One region of the Mesorhizobium sp. BHscii genome, then DNA from elsewhere that is predicted to be linked to it. Evidence: riboswitches for the same ligand, from Rfam matches in the RefSeq annotation. Region 1 holds a riboswitch; the other holds the start of a gene.

What was found. Region 1 has a riboswitch for S-adenosylmethionine ahead of metX (homoserine O-acetyltransferase MetX). Riboswitches for the same ligand answer to the same signal wherever they lie in the genome.
Region 2: another riboswitch for S-adenosylmethionine. It lies ahead of ACWTU7_RS08280 (O-succinylhomoserine sulfhydrylase); the one in region 1 lies ahead of metX (homoserine O-acetyltransferase MetX).

The regions. Positions count from the first base shown of each region.
Region 1 covers NZ_JBSPKW010000015.1:83,720-93,424, reverse strand. The annotation lists gene ACWTU7_RS20760 (hypothetical protein) at 1-166, opposite strand, end outside; gene ACWTU7_RS20755 (cupin domain-containing protein) at 163-588, opposite strand; gene gloB (hydroxyacylglutathione hydrolase) at 629-1,396, opposite strand; gene ACWTU7_RS20745 (class I SAM-dependent methyltransferase) at 1,697-2,473, shown strand; partial or broken gene ACWTU7_RS20740 (ABC transporter ATP-binding protein/permease) at 2,593-4,420, shown strand; gene ACWTU7_RS20735 (DUF1194 domain-containing protein) at 4,621-5,421, shown strand; gene metW (methionine biosynthesis protein MetW) at 5,510-6,124, opposite strand; gene metX (homoserine O-acetyltransferase MetX) at 6,297-7,466, opposite strand; SAM riboswitch at 7,585-7,662, opposite strand; gene hisC (histidinol-phosphate transaminase) at 7,801-8,910, shown strand; gene ACWTU7_RS20715 (prephenate/arogenate dehydrogenase family protein) at 8,915-9,705, shown strand, end outside.
Region 2 covers NZ_JBSPKW010000004.1:201,555-211,259, reverse strand. The annotation lists gene argF (ornithine carbamoyltransferase) at 1-583, shown strand, start outside; gene ACWTU7_RS08295 (Hsp33 family molecular chaperone) at 677-1,711, shown strand; gene apaG (Co2+/Mg2+ efflux protein ApaG) at 1,850-2,242, opposite strand; gene ACWTU7_RS08285 (ceramide glucosyltransferase) at 2,468-3,622, shown strand; gene ACWTU7_RS08280 (O-succinylhomoserine sulfhydrylase) at 3,665-4,855, opposite strand; SAM riboswitch at 4,930-5,007, opposite strand; gene ACWTU7_RS08275 (2'-deoxycytidine 5'-triphosphate deaminase) at 5,133-6,227, shown strand; gene ACWTU7_RS08270 (ABC transporter substrate-binding protein) at 6,320-7,093, shown strand; gene araD1 (AraD1 family protein) at 7,132-8,124, opposite strand; gene mmsB (multiple monosaccharide ABC transporter permease) at 8,413-9,705, opposite strand; gene mmsA (multiple monosaccharide ABC transporter ATP-binding protein) at 9,702-9,705, opposite strand, start outside.

The DNA.
Region 1 (9,705 bases):
AGAAGATCAAATAGGCTGCACCGAACACGGACACTAAAAAGAGCGCTACAAAGATGCTCTTCGGATAAATAGGGCGCAACAGAAGACCTGCTATACAAATCGCGACGCAGGCGGCAATGAGCGCCTTGTTCCGCGCAGGAAGCCGATGATCATTCATATCGATCATGCCCCAGGCTGCCAGCCCGGTTCGGCCAGCTCGAAGGCGGCGAAATCGAAGCCCGGAGCCACGGTGCAGCCGACCAGCGTCCACTCGCCCAGGCTGCGTGCCGACTGCCACCAACCTGCCGGCACGACGATCTGCGGCCGCTCGCCCGCCGCCAGTGCCGTGCCGAGCACCTGCTCGATCACCGGCCCGTTTTCCCCATGCATCGACAGCGCCAGCGGCGCGCCGGCATAGAAGTGCCAGACCTCGGCCGCGTCCTTGACGCGGTGCCAGGCCGACACTTGTTCCTGCTCCAAAAGAAAATAGATCGCGGTCGAATGGCCGCGCGCGTCTTCCGTGCCATCGCGGAAGGTTTCGGCATACCAGCCGCCTTCCGGATGCGGTTTCAGGCCGAGCGTTGCGATGATTTCGGCGGAACTGGTCATTGGCCCCAGTACGTCACGGTTTCCAGACCATCAATGGTGCTCAGAAATTGTCCTTGCGCTTGCGAATTTCGGCGAACACTTCGGCGTCGGAGGCGTTCTCCAAGCCGAGATGCTTGCGGATTGCCGGATCGTGCCAGCGCAGGAACGGATTGGTCGACAGTTCCTCGCCGATCGTGGTCGGCAGCGTCGGCTTGCCGTCGGCGCGCAGCGCCTCGATTTTCGCAGCGCGCTCCTTTAACGCCGAATTGGTCGGGTCGACGGTCAGCGCGAAGCGGGCGTTGGACAGCGTGTATTCATGGCCGCAATAAACGACCGTCTCGGCCGGAAGTGCCGCGAGCTTTTTCAGCGAATCGTACATCACCGGCGGCTTGCATTCGAACAGCCGCCCGCAGCCGAGCGCGAACAGCGTATCGGCGGTGAACGCCACTTTCGATCCCGGCAGATGATAGGAGACATGGCCTGCCGTGTGGCCGGGCGTGGCGATCACGTCGATCCTCTCCTCGCCGAGGTGGATGACCGAACCCTGCTCGACGGTTTCGTCGATGCCGGGGATCTTGGCCTCTTCCGCTTCCGGTCCGACGATGCGCAGCTTGAAGCGCTCCTTCAGCGCCAGATTGGCCTCGACATGGTCGACATGGTGATGGGTGGTCAGGATCATCGTCGGCGTCCAGCCGGTACGCTCGATCGCAGCCAGGATCGGCGCCTCCTCGGGCGCGTCGATGATCGCGGTCTGGCCGCTTTTGGGGTCATGCACCAGCACGCCGAAATTGTCGCTGCGGCACATGAACTGTTCGATTTCAACCGGCATAGCATCTCTCCACTAGAGCGGTTCGGCGTTTCACGGAAACGCCGAACTGCTCTATCTCGTTGTTTTTGCGCAATTCCGGACGGAAACCGTTTCACACTTTTCCTGGAATTGCTCTAGAGCGCCGTACGTCCAGTTGGACGCACAAAGAACGCTCTAACACCTTTATCTGCTGCATCGTGCTTTCCGAAATCGAAATCGATTTCGGGCCGATGCAGTAGTCGCGGCAGACATAGGGCGCTTGCCCGCGGATGTCATCCGCCTTTGTTGAACTTGGACAGCATCGAAGATAGCGTGCCGCGCATGCATTCCGATATCGTCGACCTTCGCTCCTTCTATTCGACCACGCTCGGGCGATTGGCCGAACGCTCGATCACCATGGCGTTGTCCTCGATATGGGCTGTTGTGCCCAATGAGCGGCTGGTCGGCCTCGGTTACACCTTGCCGTGGCTGGAGCGGTTCGGAACCGACGCGGAGCGTGTCTTTGCCTTCATGCCGGCAACGCAAGGCGCGGTGGTCTGGCCGGCCACGGGGCCGACCGCAACCGCGCTGGTCTTCGATGAGGAATTGCCGCTGGTCGATGCCTCCATCGACCGCATGCTGCTCGTCCATTCACTCGAACATGCCGAGAACCCGCGCGAGACGCTGAACGAAATCTGGCGGGTGCTGTCGCCCGCCGGCCGCGTCGTCATCGTCGTTCCCAACCGGCGCGGTGTCTGGGCCCGTTTCGAGCATACGCCGTTCGGCAGCGGCCGGCCCTTTTCGCGCGGCCAGCTCACCGAATTGCTGCGCGAAGCAAACTTCACGCCCGCCGCCTGGTCCGACGCCCTGTTCTTCCCGCCATCGCGGCGACGCTTCATGATGCAGTTCCACAATGTGCTGGAGCGCGCCGGCCGCAGGTTCTGGCCGATCTTTTCCGGCGTCATCGTGGTCGAGGCGCAGAAGCGGCTCTATCAGGGCGTGCCGGTCGTCCAGCGCGCATCTCGCCGCGTCTTCGTGCCGGTTTTCTCGCCGCATGGCGCCACAAGGCTCGGCCGGATATCGCCGACCGGGAAGGCGACATTGCCGAGCCGTCGATGACATTTTCGTGATCGGGATCGAGCTTATTCTCACCTATCTGTCGAGGGCGGGTTTGCTACCCGAATGTGTCGACATGTTCACCGGTTTCAGCACCGCTTGCGAATTCAAGGACTTCACCAATGGCTGATCATCCGGATGTAGAGGCCAGCGCCAAGCCGGTTGCCGCGTCGATCGAGGCCAGCAGCTTGCGCGACCAATTGGCGACGATCAAGCTGGCGCTGGGGACATCGCCGATCCGCAAACACCTGCTCTGGGCGTGCGTCGGCATTGTCGCCGTCATTGTGGCAACGTCGATCGGGCAGGTTCTGCTCAATCGCTGGAACGAGCCCTTCTACGACGCGCTGGCTCGGCGCGACATGCAGGGCTTCCTGCACCAGCTTCTGGTCTTTGCCGCCATCGCCGGCGGACTTGTGGTGCTCAATGTCGGCCAGACCTGGCTCGACCAGAGGATCCGGCTGAAGCTGCGTGAGGCGTTGACCCTCGATCTGATCGGTGAATGGATGCGGCCGGCGCGCGCCTTCCGGCTCGCCAACGCCGGCGCCATCGGCGTCAACCCTGACCAGCGCCTGCAGCAAGATGCCGGACATCTCTCCGATCTTTCCACAGGCCTCGGCATAGGGCTGCTGCAGTCGTTGATTTTGCTTGTTTCGTTCGTCGGCGTCTTATGGTCGCTGTCTTCTGGCTTCGTCTTCCATATCGGCGGCTATTCGCTGGCCATTCCGGGCTACATGGTGTGGGCCGCGATCCTCTATGCCGGTACCGCCTCCTGGCTGAGCTGGCTCGTCGGACGGCCGCTCATCCGCTTCAACAGCGACCGCTATACGCGTGAAGCGGAGTTGCGCTCCTCGGTGGTCCGCGTCAACGAGAATGTCGATGCCATCGCGCTTGCGCACGGCGAAGCCGACGCGAGACGACGGCTCGAGCTCGACCTCGGCACGGTACTGGGCGCGATGCGGCGCATCTACAGCGCCCAGATCAATCTTTCCTGGGTGACCGATACCTATGGCTGGATCACTGTCGTCGCGCCGATCCTCGTCGCCTCCCCGGTCTATTTCGCCGGCGATATCAGCTTCGGCGGGCTCATGATGGCTGTCGGCGCCTTCCAACCAGGTGCATGCCTCGTTGCGCTGGTTCATCAACAATATCGGCGGCATCGCCGATTGGCGCGCCACGCTGATGCGCGTCGCCGATTTCCGCATCGCGCTCGTTGAAACGGACGTGCTGCACGACACCGAAGAACGCATCACGATCGGCGAAAACCCGAATGGCAAGCTGACATTCGAGAACCTCGAGGTTGCGTCGCGGGATGGATGTACGAAGCTCGCCAAGCCCCATGTCGAAATCCGCGCGGGCGAGCGCGTCATGATCACTGGAGATCCGCGCGCCGGCAAGACGCTGTTCTTTCGGGCCATTGCCGGTCTGTGGCCGTGGGGAAGCGGGCGGATCGGCATGCCGGCCGGAGAGGTGCCCGCCTTCGTTCCCCGCAAGCCCTATTTCCCGCTCGGCACGCTGCGCGAGGTGCTCAACCACGCCGATGCCGCGGTCAGCGACGCCGAGATCTCGGCGGTGCTTGCCGAGGTCGGTCTTGGGCGTCTGTCGTCCTCGCTCGACCGCTCGGCGCGCTGGGAGCGCGAATTGAGCGATGACGAGCAGCGCCTGCTTGCCTTTGCCCGGCTGGTTTTGCGGCAGCCGAAATGGGTGATCATCGACGAGGCTTTGGACACGTTCGACGGCGCGACGCTGAGTCGGGTGCTGTCGATGCTGGAGGCGCGTCTTGCCGACGCCGCGATCCTCAACCTTGGCCGGAGCCAGCAGAACATTGAATTCTTTCCGCGCTCGTTGGCGATCGTGAAAGACGTCGACCGACCGGCTCTCAAGCCAGTCCGTGTCAGGGCCGGCGCGATCGAACCACCCCCGGCCGTCGCCGCAGCCTACCAAGAGACGTAGCCGGCGATACGCAGCCAAGCTTTATTTCGCCGTGATCGCGGCGAAAGATTGCCGGCATCGTGCGGAAGCTCGCGGCGTTGGACCCATGCTTGACGCGCTTAAAACGCGTCCCCTTGAAGAGATTCATGCGACACGTTTTAAGCCTTTGTTTCTATGCATGTCGTTACCCCAAAACCGCTTCGCACTTTTGGGCGACATGCATTAGCCTGCTTGCCTGCCTTGCCTGCGCCCAGGCAGCACCACTGGCCGCGCCGGCCGATACCATTGCAGTGGACGTCGAACTGGTGCTGGCGGTCGACATTTCGCACTCGATGGACGAAAGGGAATTCGCCCTGCAGCGCGCCGGCTATGTCGAGGCGCTGCGCCACCCCGACTTCATCAATGCGGTGCGTTCGGGTGTGACCGGCCGCATCGCGCTGGCCTATTTCGAATGGGCAGGCACCGTCCGCGACGATGCGGTCATTGCCTGGCAGGTCATCGATAACGCTGAGAGCGCCGACGCATTCGCCGACAAGATCGAGGCGCGCGCGTTCAGGAGCTTTCGCGGCACCTCGATTTCCGGTGCGCTCGGCTTCGGCGCCAAGCTTTTGGATGGAGGCGCTTTCGAGGCGACGCGCAGCGTCATCGACATTTCAGGCGATGGTCCCAACAATACCGGGATGCCCGTTACCACGACACGCGACGCCGCGGTGGCAAAGGGTATCGTCATCAACGGCCTGCCGATCCTGATCAGCCCGTCGCCCAGCTTCAGCCATCTCGACCAATACTATGCCGAGTGCGTTACGGGCGGGCCTGGGGCTTTCGTGCTGCCGGTCTATGCCGCTTCCGAATTCGTGACCGCCATACGCCGCAAACTGATCCTAGAGGTCAGCGGTGTTGCCGGTCCTTGGGCCGATCGTGGACCGATCCGGGTCGATGCGGCAACACCGGTCGACTGTTTGCAAGGCGAGCGCGACCGGCGGTTTTTCTCCGATCCGTATTTTCCGCAACTTAATCGCTAGCTGGTCGATGAATGGCGATCAGTCCTACACCCATGGTCTTCGGACCCGGGCAGGCCGAGCGCCATATTGGCCGAAGAAGCGACGGCCGTTATCGCCTCAGCAGGAACACCGCTTGCTGGCCAAAGAAATTCCAGAACCACCATGGCATCGAGAGGCCGATTTTCTGGCCATTGGCGTCAAGCGCGGTTGCCCTTTCCACCGTTGCGCCGAGCTCCTCGCAGAGATTGACGAAGTCGCGGATGGTGCAGAAATGGATGTTGGGTGTGTCGTACCAGGAATAGGGCAGGTCCTTGGTCACCGGCATCCGCCCTTCGAGGAACAGCGAAAGGCGCACCCGCCAGTGGCCGAAATTGGGGAAGGAGACGATGGCGTGTTTGCCGATCCTGAGCAATTCGTCGAGCACCAGCTTCGGGTTGCGGGTCGCCTGCAAGGTTTGCGACAGGACGACGAAATCGAAACCCTTGTCGGGATAGAATTTGAGGTCCTTGTCGGCGTCGCCCTGGATGACGGACAGGCCGCGCGCCACGCATTCGTTGACGCCGCGCTGCGACAGTTCCATCCCGCGGCCGTCGACCTGCTTCGTCGCCTGCAGCAATTCGAGCAGCAGGCCATCGCCGGAACCGACGTCCAGCACCCGCGACTGCGGCGGGATGAGATCGGCGACGACTTCGAGGTCGACGCGCTGGGCGTGGTTGACACTCATGATCTCGCCTTTTGCCTGGCGCATGATCCTGATCCGAAAAGTCTGCAACTTTTCGGGGTCATGCGCTGATGCCTGGCGCATGATGCCGGTCCGAAAAGTCTGCAACTTTTCGGGGTCATGCGCTGATGCCTGGCGCATGATGCCGGTCCAGAAAGCCTGCAATCTTCAGGGGTCATGCGCTGAGCCCCCTGGCGCGGGCCGCCGAGGCGATGAAGCCGTTGATGGCCGCGAACAGCTCCGGCTCGTCGAGCAGGAAGGCGTCGTGGCCGCGATCGGTCTCGATCTCGACGAAGGACACCGAGGCGCCGGCCGCGTTCAGCGCGTGAACGACCGAGCGGCTCTCCTCGGTCGGGAACAGCCAGTCGCTGGTGAAGGAGACCAGGCAGAAACGGGTCCTGGTGCCGGCAAAGGCGTCGGCCAGTCGGCCGCCATGGTCGGCGGCGAGGTCGAAATAGTCCATTGCCCGGGTCATGTAGAGATAGGAGTTGGCGTCGAAACGGTCGACGAAGGTCATGCCCTGATGGCGCAGATAGCTCTCAATCTGGAAGTCGGCGTCGAAACCGAAGGTGAGCGCTTCACGGTCCTGCAGGTTGCGGCCGAACTTCCGGTGCAGGGCCGCTTCAGACAGGTAGGTGATGTGGGCGGCCATGCGCGCCACGGCCAGTCCCTTTTCCGGGCGCTTGCCCTGCTCGAAATATTTGCCGCCATGCCAGTCCGGATCGGCCATCACCGCTTGCCGGCCGACCTCATGGAAGGCGATGTTCTGCGAGGAATGGCGCGCGCCGGTGGCGATCGGCAGCGCTGAGAAAACGCGCTCCGGATAGCTCGACGCCCATTGCAGTACCTGCATGCCGCCCATCGAGCCGCCGAGCACTGAGAACAGTTTTTCGATGCCGAAATGGTCGACCAGCATCAGCTGCGCCCGCACCATGTCGCGGATGGTGATGATCGGCAGGTCGAGCCCGTAGGGCTTGCCGGTGGCTGGATTGGTCGAGGCGGGGCCGGTCGAGCCGAGACAGCCGCCGATGACGTTTGAGCAGATTACGAAGAAGCGGCTGGTGTCGATGATCTTGCCGGGGCCGATCAGCACTTCCCACCAGCCCGGCTTGCCGGTGACCGGATTGGTGCTGGCGACATGCTGGTCGCCGGTCAGCGCATGGCAGACGAGGATGGCGTTGGAGCGGGCGTCGTTGAGCGTGCCGTAGGTCTTGTAGGCGATCTGGAACGGTGACAGCAGCGTGCCGGCGTCGAGCTTGAGCGGCTTGTCGGCACCGAAACGCAACACCGGGCTCGACGGTTGGTCGGCCTCGTTGTTGGTTCTTTTAGTGCGCAGCGCGACCATCGCATCCTCTTGTATTACCCATCGCGCTTTCCGAAAATCCCGATTCCGATTTTCGGGCGATGCGGTTGTCCGGCCGGCAACGGACAACAAAAACCGGCATTGCCTTCGCAAAGCCGGTTACAGAATGCAAACGGCCCTTTAGCGAGTTGTTTAACGTGGCTGCAAGCCGACCGGCCAAATCACCACGGGATTTCGCCTTTCTTCTAGGACCGCCGCGCCTCGGCGTCAACGGCCAGTCGCTCACCCATAATTGACGCTCTCGACATTCCGGGCCACGGCTTGTATTTCCGCTGCGGCTTCCCGGGCGGAAACGTTCTCGACGGATTTTTGCAATATGAACCAGCCATCGGATCAGGCACGTCCAACGCCCCGCGCGGGGATCATGGACATAGAAGCCTATGTGCCGGGCAAGAGCACGGCGCCGGCCGGCGTTGCCAAGATCCATAAATTGTCGTCGAACGAGAACCCGCTCGGCCCCTCTCCGAAGGCTATAGAGGCCGCGCGCGACGTCGCAGCCAAACTCGACATATATCCCGACGGCACCGCCAGGCGCCTGCGGGAGGCGATCGCCGAGGTGCATGGCCTCAACCCGGCGAACATCGTCTGTTCCAATGGTTCCGACGAGATTCTGGGCCTGCTTGCGCAGATCTATCTCGCGCCCGGCGATGAAGCCGTTATCACCGAACACGGCTTCATGGTCTACAAGATCTACATCCAGTCGGCTGGCGCTGTCCCGGTGTCTGTCAAGGAAACCAATGAGCACGCCGACGTCGATGCGATCCTCGCCGCCGTAACGCCGCGGACCAGAATCATCTTCCTCGCCAATCCGAATAACCCGACCGGCACCTATTTGCCGTTCCAGGAGGTGCGCCGCTTGCATGCCGGCCTGCCTCGAAATGTGCTTCTGGTGCTGGATGGCGCCTATGCCGAATATGTCCGCCGCAACGACTATGAAGCCGGCGTCGAACTGGTGGCTGGCGCGGAAAACGTGGTCATGACCCGCACCTTCTCCAAGCTCGGCCTCGGCGGCGCGCGGATCGGCTGGATGTACGCGCCGATGCATATCATCGACGCGATTAACCGCGTGCGAGGTCCCTTCAACGTCAACGCGACGGCGATCGAGGCCGGCATTGCCGCGATCCGCGACCGCGCCCATGTCGAGCGCAGCGTGGCGCATAACGAGACCTGGCTGCGATGGGTGAGCGAGGAGTTGACCAAGCTCGGACTGCGGGTGACGCCGAGCGTCGGCAATTTCGTGCTCATCCACTTTCCCGAGGACCAAAAGCATTCGGCGGCGGCTGCGGACGACTACCTCTCAGCGCGCGGCTACATATTGCGGCGCGTTTCCGGCTACGGCTTCCCGAATGCACTGCGCATGAGCATCGGCACCGAAGAGGCCAATCGCGGCGTTGTCGCCGCGCTCACGACATTTCTGAAAAGCTGAGACAATGACATCACCGATGTTCGAAAAGATCGCGCTGGTCGGCATCGGCCTGATCGGCTCGTCGCTGGCCCGCATCATCCGCCGCGAAGGTCTTGCCCGCCACGTCGCTATCTCGACACGCAGCGAAACGACGCTGGCACGGGCAAGCGAACTCGGTCTCGGCTCCTCCTACACGGTGGACGCGAAAGAGGCGGTCCGCGATGCAGACCTGGTCATCGTTTCGGTGCCGGTCGGCGCTTCGGGCGAGGTCGCCGAGGAAATCGCACCGGCGCTGAAGCAGGGCGCCATCCTCACCGATGTCGGCTCGACCAAGGCGTCGGTCATCGCGCAGATGCAGCCGCATGTGCCTGATGGTGTGCATTTCATTCCCGGCCATCCGTTGGCGGGCACCGAAAAATCGGGCCCGGATGCAGGCTTTGCCGAACTGTTCGAGAATCGCTGGTGCATTTTCACGCCGTTGCCCGGCACCGATCCCGAGGCGCTGGAAAGACTCTCGGAATTCTGGCGCCGCTGCGGCTCCAACATCGATACGATGGATTCCCAGCATCACGACATGACACTGGCCATCGTCTCGCATCTGCCGCACATCATTGCCTACAACATCGTCGGCACCGCCGACGATCTGCAGTCGGTCACCAAGTCCGAGGTCATCAAATATTCGGCCTCCGGCTTTCGTGACTTCACGCGCCTTGCCGCTTCCGACCCGACCATGTGGCGGGATGTCTGCCTGCACAACAAGGATGCCATTCTCGAAATGCTGGCGCGGTTCTCGGAAGATCTGGCCTCGCTGCAGCG
Region 2 (9,705 bases), on a different contig from region 1:
GCTGCTGGAGCTGACCGAGAACGCCACCGTTCCCGTCATCAACGGGCTGACCGACGATACCCATCCGTGCCAGCTGATGGCCGATATCATGACTTTCGAGGAGCATCGCGGTCCGGTCGCCGGCAAGACCATCGCCTGGACCGGCGACGGCAACAACGTGTTGCATTCGCTGCTGGAGGCCTCGGCGCGGTTCCGCTTCAATCTCAACGTAGCCGTGCCGGAAGGCAGCGAGCCGGCGCAGAAGCATGTCGACTGGTCGATGGCGCATGGCGGCAAGTTGAACTTCACCCGCTCGCCCGAGGAGGCGGTCCACGAGGCCGACTGCGTCGTCACCGACTGCTGGGTGTCGATGGGCCAGGAGCACCGTGCTCGCGGCCACAACGTCTTCTCACCCTATCAGGTCAATGCGGCGCTGATGGCGAAGGCAAAGCCCGACGCATTGTTCATGCACTGCCTGCCGGCGCATCGCGGTGAGGAGGTCACCGACGAGGTCATCGACGGGCCACATTCGGTGGTGTTCGACGAGGCCGAGAACCGGCTCCACGCCCAGAAGGCGGTTTTGGCCTGGTGTCTGGGCGCTTGATCCGGACCGCCTTGATCCGGGAGTACGTGATGCCTATCTCAGCCGCATCACGCAAATCGAGCGCGTTTCGACGCATGCGCCCCGGAGGGCGGCATGGCCGCGCCCCGGAGCTTTGTCATGTTGGAAACTCATCAATTGGCTGAACATCAACCCAAACTCGGCGAATTCGGCTACGCCGGCGACGATCATGTCGTGCCCTTCGAGGTCGGCCCGCTCGACGTGCGCGGCCGCACCGTCCAGCTCGGGCCGATGCTCGACGCGATCCTCAGCCGTCATGACTACCCCGAGCCGGTCGCGCGCTTGCTGGCGGAAGCTTGCGTGCTGACAGTGCTGCTCGGTACCTCGCTCAAGTTCGAAGGCAAGTTCATCCTGCAGACCCGCACGGACGGGCCGGTCGATATGCTGGTGGCTGATTTTTCCACGCCGCAGGCGCTGCGCGCCTATGCGCGCTTCGACGCCGACCGGCTGGAGGCACTGACATCTGCCGGCGAGACCTCGCAGCAGACGCTGCTCGGCAGCGGTGTCCTGGCGCTGACCATCGACCAGGGTGCCCACACGCAGCGCTATCAGGGCATCGTCCAGCTCGACGGCGAGACACTGGAGGAGGCCGCGCGCACCTATTTTCGCCAGTCGGAACAGATCCCGACCGACCTCAGACTCTCGGTGGCCAAGCTGTTGACGCCCGGTGTCGGCGGTGCCCGCGAGCAATGGCGTGCCGGTGGCATCCTTGCGCAATTCCTGCCGCAATCGGCGGAACGCATGCGCGTGCCCGACCTTCCAGGCGGCGACGGCGATCCGCGCGATGAGATCCATGATCCGGCCGACAATTCCTGGCAGGAACTGCTGGCATTGCTTGGCACCATCGAGCCGACGGAACTGATCGACCCGACGATCGGCGCCGAGCGGTTGCTTTACCGGCTGTTCCACGAGCACGGCGTCCGCGTCTTCGGCGGCGTACCGGTAGCCGACGAGTGCTCATGCTCCAGGGAGAAGATCCGCGGCATACTCGAAGGTTTCTCAGCCGACGAGATCAGGGACAGCACCGAGGATGGCGGCATTCATGTCGCCTGCGAATTCTGCTCGAAGCAATATGACTTCGATCCGGCGGAGTTTGCTGCGGCGCAGTAGACCATGATCCCGACCGAAGGTCCGCGCATCGAAAAGTGGAAAGCGTTTTTTGCTTCGCTGACCTTCGGTTCGGAAAAGGTCCTGGTCTAAGAGTTAGAGCCCATCCCGATTCTATCGGGATGGATCAGGTCTAGCTGGTCAGTTGACGGTGCGCCGCGTGCCCGGCAGGTCGAGCGAAAAGGCGGGGATGGCGACGTCGAATGTCTCGCCTCGCTTGTTGCGCATCGTATAGTGGCCGACCATGATGCCGGACGGCGTCGAGAGCGGGCAGCCAGACGTATATTGATAACTGTCGCCGGGGTTAAGTTCGGGCTGGTCGCCGACAACGCCGGCGCCGCGCACTTCCTCGACCCGGCCGGTGCCGTCGGTGATGTGCCAATAGCGTGACAGAAGTTGTACGAATTCATCCGACTGGTTGTCGATGGTCACCTGGTAGCCCCAGACATAGCGGTTCTCCGACGGGTCGGAGCGATCTTCCAGATAGAACGGCCTGACCTGTACTTCGATGTTGCGCGTAACGGCGCTGTACATAGACTACTCCACAATATGCAGACGGAACTTTCGACGCTCTCCGCAGTTTGGTCAACAGGGCGCTTCCCGTCGTTGCCCGACTCATTTGCGCGCAGGTGCCGAAGAACAATGTCATTTAAGTGACACATGACAATGATGGTGTGCAGGGCCGGGCGACTCAGCATTCTGTCGAACTGTTGAAAACGGCTATCATGCGGCCGGCTTTTCTGGAGTGACCAGATATCGATGGAACTGACAGTCACAGCCGCCTTGCTTTCCACAGCTCTGCTTCTCGTCAATCTCGCCAGCATCCTGCTCGCTTCGTTGAAGCTGAAGCGGCCTGGCAGGATCGCGCCGCCAGCCGGCAAGGCGCCTCCGGTGTCGATCGTCGTGCCGTCGCGCGGCGTCGAGCCGTTTGCCGAGGAAACGCTCGAGCGCGCCTTCTCGCTCGACTGGCCGCGCTATGAGCTCATCTTCTGCGTCGCCCATGCCGACGACCCGGTGGTCGGGCCGATCACCGATGCGATTGCCCGCTTTCCGGCCGTGCCGGCCCAGCTGCTCGTCGGCGACGACCGAATCAGCGGCAATCCGAAACTCAACAATTGCGTGAAGGGCTGGGAGGCCGCGCGCCACCGCTGGGTCATCCTTGCCGATTCCAACGTCCTGATGCCGAGGGACTATGTCCAGCATCTGATGGCGGCATGGCGGCCGGACACCGGTCTTGTCTGCTCGACGCCGATCGGTTCGCGGCCGGACGGGTTCTGGGCTGAGGTCGAATGCGCCTTCCTCAACACGCTGCAGGCGCGCTGGCAATATACCGGCGAGGCGATAGGCCTTGGCTTTGCCCAAGGCAAGAGCATGTTGTGGGACAAGCCCATGCTCGACGCCAATGGCGGCATCCGTGCGCTTGCCGCCGAGATCGCCGAGGATGCGGCCGCGACCAAGCTGGTCAACGGGCTTGGACTGCGCGTCAATCTCGTGGCCTCGCCCTTTGAGCAGCCGCTCGGTTTTCGCACGCTCGGCGAAATCTGGTCGCGCCAGGCCCGCTGGGCACGCCTGCGTCGCGTCACCTTCCCACTGTTCTTCGCGCCCGAGATCCTGATCGGAGCGGCGCCGCCGCTGGTGCTTGCGTTGGTTGCGGCAGCAGGCGCCGGCTTCAGCCTGTCGGCAACCGCCATCGCTGTGCTGGTAGTCGCCTACCTCCCGGAATGCGCTCTCGCCTCGGCCAAGGGCTGGCACCTGTCGCTGCGCATGATCCCGGCGATGATGGCGCGCGATTGCATCCTGCCGATTGTCTGGGCGCGTGGCTGGCTCAGCGGCGCCGTCGACTGGCGTGGCAACACGATGACGATCCACACCAGCGCCGTTGCGGAATTGGAAGAGACCCCGTCGGGCGCCTGACCGCGCCTGATTTTGACGATTCGAGCGACACCGCCCAGTGCACTATCTGGCGGCTTTCAGGGCCTGCTCGATGTCTTCGAGCAGGTCGTCGGTGTCCTCCAGGCCGACGGACAGCCTGAGCGTGCCTGGCCCGATGCCGAGTTCGGCGCGCGCCTCGTCGCTCAGATTCTTGTGCGTCGTCGTCGCCGGATGGGTGATCAGGCTCTTGGCGTCACCGAGATTGTTAGAGATCAGCACGATATCGAGCGCGTTCTGGAAGGCGAAGGCCGCCTGCTTGCCGCCCTTGACGTCGAGGCAGATCAGCGTCGAGCCGCCCGACATCTGCTTCTTGACGACCGCCGCTTGCGGGTGATCGGCGCGGCCGGGATAGATGACGCGGGCGATTTCCGGCCGCTCGGCGAGGAAGTCCGCGATCCGGCCGGCACTTTCCGTCTGCTGGCGCACACGCAGCGGCAGCGTTTCCAGGCCCTTCAGCAGCGTCCAGGCGTTGAACGGCGACAGACTGGGACCGGTGTGGCGGAAATAATCGTGCAGGTTCTCGTCGATCCATTTCTTGTCCGACAGGATGACGCCGCCGAGGCAGCGCCCCTGGCCGTCGATGTGCTTGGTCGCCGAATAGACGACGATATGGGCGCCGAGCTGCAACGGCTTCTGCTGCAAGGGCGTGGCAAAGACATTGTCGACGATCAGCCGCGCGCCGATCGAATCGGCAAGCGAGGCGACGGCTGCGATGTCGACGACTTCCAGCGTCGGATTGGTCGGGCTTTCAAGGAAGAACAGCTTCGTGTTGGGCCTGACCGCCTTTTCCCAATTGGCGATTTCGGTGCCATCGACCAGCGTCGCCTCGATGCCGTATTTCGGCGCCAGCGTCTCGACCACCCAGCGGCAGGAGCCGAACAGCGCGCGCGCCGCCACGATGTGGTCGCCGGCCTTGGCGCTGCACAGCAACGCCGCTGTGACCGCCGCCATGCCGGATGCGGTGGCGCGGGCATCTTCGGCACCTTCCAGCGCACACATGCGCTTCTCGAACATGTCGACCGTCGGATTGGCATAGCGCGAATAGATAAAGCCCGGTTCCTCGCCCTTGAAGCGGGCTTCCGCCGCCTGCGCCGTATCGTAGACATAGCCTTGCGTGAGATACATCGCCTCGGAGGTTTCGCCGAAGCCGGAACGCAGCGTTCCCGCATGCACGAGTGCGGTCTGAGGCTTCCAGTTGCGCTTGTTGCTCGTCATCACCTTGTTCCAAACACCAAAAATGGCCCAAATACAAAAAAACCGGCCGCGAAAGTCGCAACCGGTCCATACGGCCTTTCGGCCCGACGGTCCTTTAGCGACTTGTTTAACGTGGCTGCAAGCCGACCGGCCAAATCACCACGGGATAACGACCCTTTAAACCCGCACCACGCTTGCGTCAATTGCCGGCATGATTAAGAGGTTTGTACCAGCGGGTTCCGCGGCAGGAACCTGCGACAAAACGAGACCACGCCCGGCCTTCGAGCGGAGCCAGACTTTGCGGCAGACAGGCATTCTTCCCGATCAGGATATTTCCGCGCTGTTCCAGTCGGGCGCGCTGAAATCGCCGCGCGCGCTCGATGCCGACCAGGTCCAGCCGGCCAGCCTCGACCTTAGGCTTGCCGACAAGGCCTGGCGGGTGCGCGCCTCCTTCCTGCCCGGCCCGAACCACAGGGTTGCTGAAAAACTCGACCGCCTGAAGCTGCACGAAATCAATCTCGCTGATGGCGCGGTGCTGGAGACGGGCTGCGTCTATATCGTGCCGCTGCTCGAGAGCCTGGCGCTTCCGGCAAGCGTTTCGGCCTCGGCCAACCCGAAGAGCTCGACCGGACGGCTCGACATCTTCACCCGCGTGATGACCGATCGCGGCCACGAGTTCGACAAGATCGCTGCCGGCTACAACGGCCCGCTCTATCTGGAAGTCAGCCCGCGCACCTTTCCGATCGTCGTCCGTGCCGGCTCGCGGCTGTCGCAGATCAGGTTCCGCACCGGCAATGCGCTTTTGTCGGAAAGCGAGCTGCACGAATTGCATCGTGCCGAGACGCTGGTCGCGACCGAGCCGCCGAACATTTCCGGCGGCGGCATCGCACTGTCGATCGACCTCGATGGCGACAAGGACGGGCTGGTCGGCTACCGCGGCAAGCACCACACCGGCCTGGTCGATGTTGACAAGCGCGCCGCACAGGATGTCGTCGATTTCTGGGAGCCGCTCTACAAGAGCGGCGGCGGCGAATTGGTGCTCGATCCGGATGAATTCTATATCCTCGTCAGCCAGGAGGCGGTGCATGTGCCGCCGCTCTATGCCGCCGAGATGACGCCCTTCGATCCGCTGGTTGGCGAGTTCCGTGTCCACTATGCCGGTTTCTTTGATCCGGGCTTCGGCCATTCGGCGGCCGGCGGCACCGGCAGCAGGGCTGTGCTCGAAGTGCGCAGCCACGAAGTGCCGTTCATCCTCGACCACGGCCAGATCGTCGGACGGCTGGTCTACGAGCACATGCTGAAGCGGCCGCAGGCGCTCTACGGCACAGACCTCGGCTCGAACTATCAGGCACAGGGCCTGAAACTGTCCAAACATTTCCGCGCCGCGCGCTGATCCCCGATCAACCAGACTGTGCTTGCCTGACCTTGCGGGCCGTGCTTGGCTGTGCCCAACCGTCAAGGTGGTTGAACCAAGGGAACAAAGAAATGCAGATTTCAAGATGGATCGCATCGGCAGCAACAGCTGCCATGCTGGTGATGGCTGCCGGGTCCTTGTCGGCGCAAGCACAGGAAAAGTTGAAGATCGCCACCGAAGGCGCCTATCCGCCGTTCAACACCATCACCGCGGATGGCAAGCTCACCGGCTTCGACATCGACATCGCCAATGCGCTTTGCGCTCAGATGAAGGTCGAATGCGAACTTGTCACGCAGGACTGGGACGGCATGATCCCGGCGCTCCAGGCCAGAAAGTTCGACGCCATCATCGCGTCCATGAGCATTACCGAGGAGCGCAAGAAGCAGGTCTCCTTCACCAACAAATATTATACCACGCCGCTTTCGCTGGTGGCGTTGAAGGACAGCGATATTGCCTCGACCGAACCCGCCGCACTTGCCGGCAAGACAGTCGGCGCTCAGGCTTCGACCACCCAGGCCGACTATGCCCAGGATGTCTATAGCAAGGCCGGCGCCGAGGCGAAGCTCTATCCGACCCAGGAGGAGGCGGTCGCCGACCTGATGAACGGTCGTCTCGATGCCGTCCTTTCAGACAAATTCGTGCTGATGGACTGGATGAAGAAGTCGAGCGACGGCTGCTGCAAGATGGTCGGCGACGTCAAGGGCACCGAAACCGAAGCCGGTATCGCCGTGCGCAAGGAAGACAATGCGCTGCGCGAGAAGCTCAACGCCGCGATCGATGCGATCGTCGCAGATGGCACCTACAAGAAGATCCAGGCCAAATATTTCGATTTCGATATTTATTGAGGCTGCCAATCTCCCCCTCAAGGGGGGAGATCACACAATCAAAGCGCCTTCACCGCCACCGTCACCGGTTGCTCGATTTCAAGCGGGTTGCGCAGCGGCAGGCCAAAATCCTTGGCCTCGATCTCGAACACGTCGCCGGCTTCGGTCCTGATGCCGTCGGCGAAGGACAGTGTCGCCGTGCCGAACATGTGCACATGAACGTCGCCCGGCTGGCGGAAGGCCGAATATTTGAAGTGGTGATGTTCGAGATTGGCGATGGTGTGCGACATGTTCGCCTCGCCCGACAGGAACGGCTTTTCCCACAGCAGCTTGCCGTCGCGGAGGATGCGCGAGGTACCCCTAACGTCGGAGGGCAGGTCGCCGATCAGGATCTCCGGCCCGAACGAAGCGTTGCGCAGCTTGGAATGCGCGAGGAAAAGATAGTTCACGCGCTCGGTGATATGGTCGGAAAACTCGTTTGACAGTGTGAAGCCGACGCGGAACGGGGCGCCGTCGTCGCCGATGACATAGATGCCGGCGACTTCCGGCTCCTCGCCGGCATCCTGGGCGAAGGCGGGCGACAGAAGTGCCGCACCGGGCGCCACCGCCATGGTGCCGTTGCCCTTGTAGAACCATTCTGGCTGCACGCCCGTCTGGCCCTTGGCGGGCTTGCCGCCCTCCAGCCCCATGCGGAACATCTTCATGGAATCGGTGAGCTGCTCTTCGCGATCGGCATCGAGTTTCTTGTGCATGGCATCGCGGGTCGCGGCGGAGCCGAGATGCGTCAGCCCGGTGCCGGTGAGATGAAGATGCGCCGGGTCGGGATGGTTGATCGGCGACAACAGCCGCCCCTTCTTGTATGCGGCATCGAGGTCGACCGCTTCACCGAAGCCTTTGCGCTCGATGAGGGCGACAAGTCCGGTGCCGGTGCGCGCGGCCTCCATCGCCAGCGAATAGACGCTGCGGGCGCCATTGATGATCCGGGTCTTGCCGCCGTTGCGGGCAATGACGCGGATGGTCTCTGCCTCGTCGAGGATCTGGGAGATCAGCATGATGTACCCTCTCTCAATTGCCTTTGGCCTGGCTGCCGGGTTGGCAACCTTGACCAGCGCGGCTCGGATGGTATCCGCGCCACTGGTGAACTCTTCGTCCGGATGGCGCTCGCGGGCCCGGTCCCCTTGGGGGACTTCTTTGCGCCGCCCGGCAGCGCCGCGATGTGACCCGTGCCTCCTAAAAGCGCGGCGCGTTTGAAAAGCGGCCCGCTTTAATCCTTGTTTTCATGCATGCCGTTGTCCCAACACGCTGCACACGTTTGGCGACATGCATGAGTCCCCTCGCCCTCAAGCCTTGTTCTTGTTGTAGACGTCGAAGACCACGGCGCCGAGCAGCACCAGGCCTTTGACCACCTGTTGCCAATCGACATTGACGCCCATGATCGACATGCCGTTGTTCATGACGCCCATGATGAAACCGCCCACCACCGCGCCTATAACTTGACCGACGCCGCCCATCGCCGAAGCGCCGCCGATGAACACAGCGGCGATGACGTCGAGCTCGCTGCCGAGGCCGGCCGCCGGCACCGCCTGGCCAAGGCGCGCCGCAATGATCAGCCCGCCGAGCGCCGAGAGCACGCCCATATTGATGAACACCATCAGGGTCAGCCGCTCGGTCTTGATACCCGATAGCTGAGCCGCCTTGGCATTGCCGCCCATTGCGTAGATACGGCGGCCGACCGTCATGCGTTTGGTGACGAAGACGAACAGCGCGATCAGCACGCCCATCACTACGAGAACGATTGGCAGACCTCTGTAGGTGGCGAATTGGTAGACCAGAAAAAGCGCCAGAGCGCTGGTCACCAGGGTCTTGACGACGAACAGCGTGAAGGGTTCGGCTTCGTAGCCATGCCGCTCGCGGCTGCGCCGTGCCCTGAGCCCGAAATAGGCATAGGCGAGCACGGCAACGAGGCCGATCACGATCGTCGTCATGTGCAGCGTCAGCCCGCTGCCGACGATGGTCTTGCCGGCGGCGTTCACGACCGGCGGGATCAGCGTCAACGAGCCGATCACGTCCGGGATGAAGCCGGAACTGAGCGCCTTGAAGCCGGCTGGAAGCGGCCCCACGGAGGACCCGCCACCCAGCAGCGCTTGGCAGATGCCGCGGAAGATCAGCATCCCCGCCAGCGTGACGATGAAGCTCGGTATTCGGTGATAGGCGATCCAGTAGCCTTGTCCCGCGCCGATCGCGCCGCCGATGATCAGGCAGATGATCGACACCACCAGCGGATTGCTGAAAGGGCCGAGAGGCCAGATGACCATCATCATCGCCGCCAGCGCGCCGATGAAACCGGCGACGGACCCGACGCTGAGATCGATATGGCCGGAGACGATCACCAGCAGCATACCCAGCGCCATCACGATGATGAAGCTGTTCTGCTGCACCAGGTTACTCAAGTTCACCGGCTTGAACAGCGTTCCGGACGTCGTGTACTGGAAGAATACCATGATGGCGATAAGCGCCAGGATCAGGCCGTATTCGCGCAGGTTGGTGACCAGCGCCGAGACGGCAACGCGCGGCCCCTGCTGCACATCTTCCGCGACGCCGCTTTTCGGGACGGGAGCGCTTTCGGTGCTCAT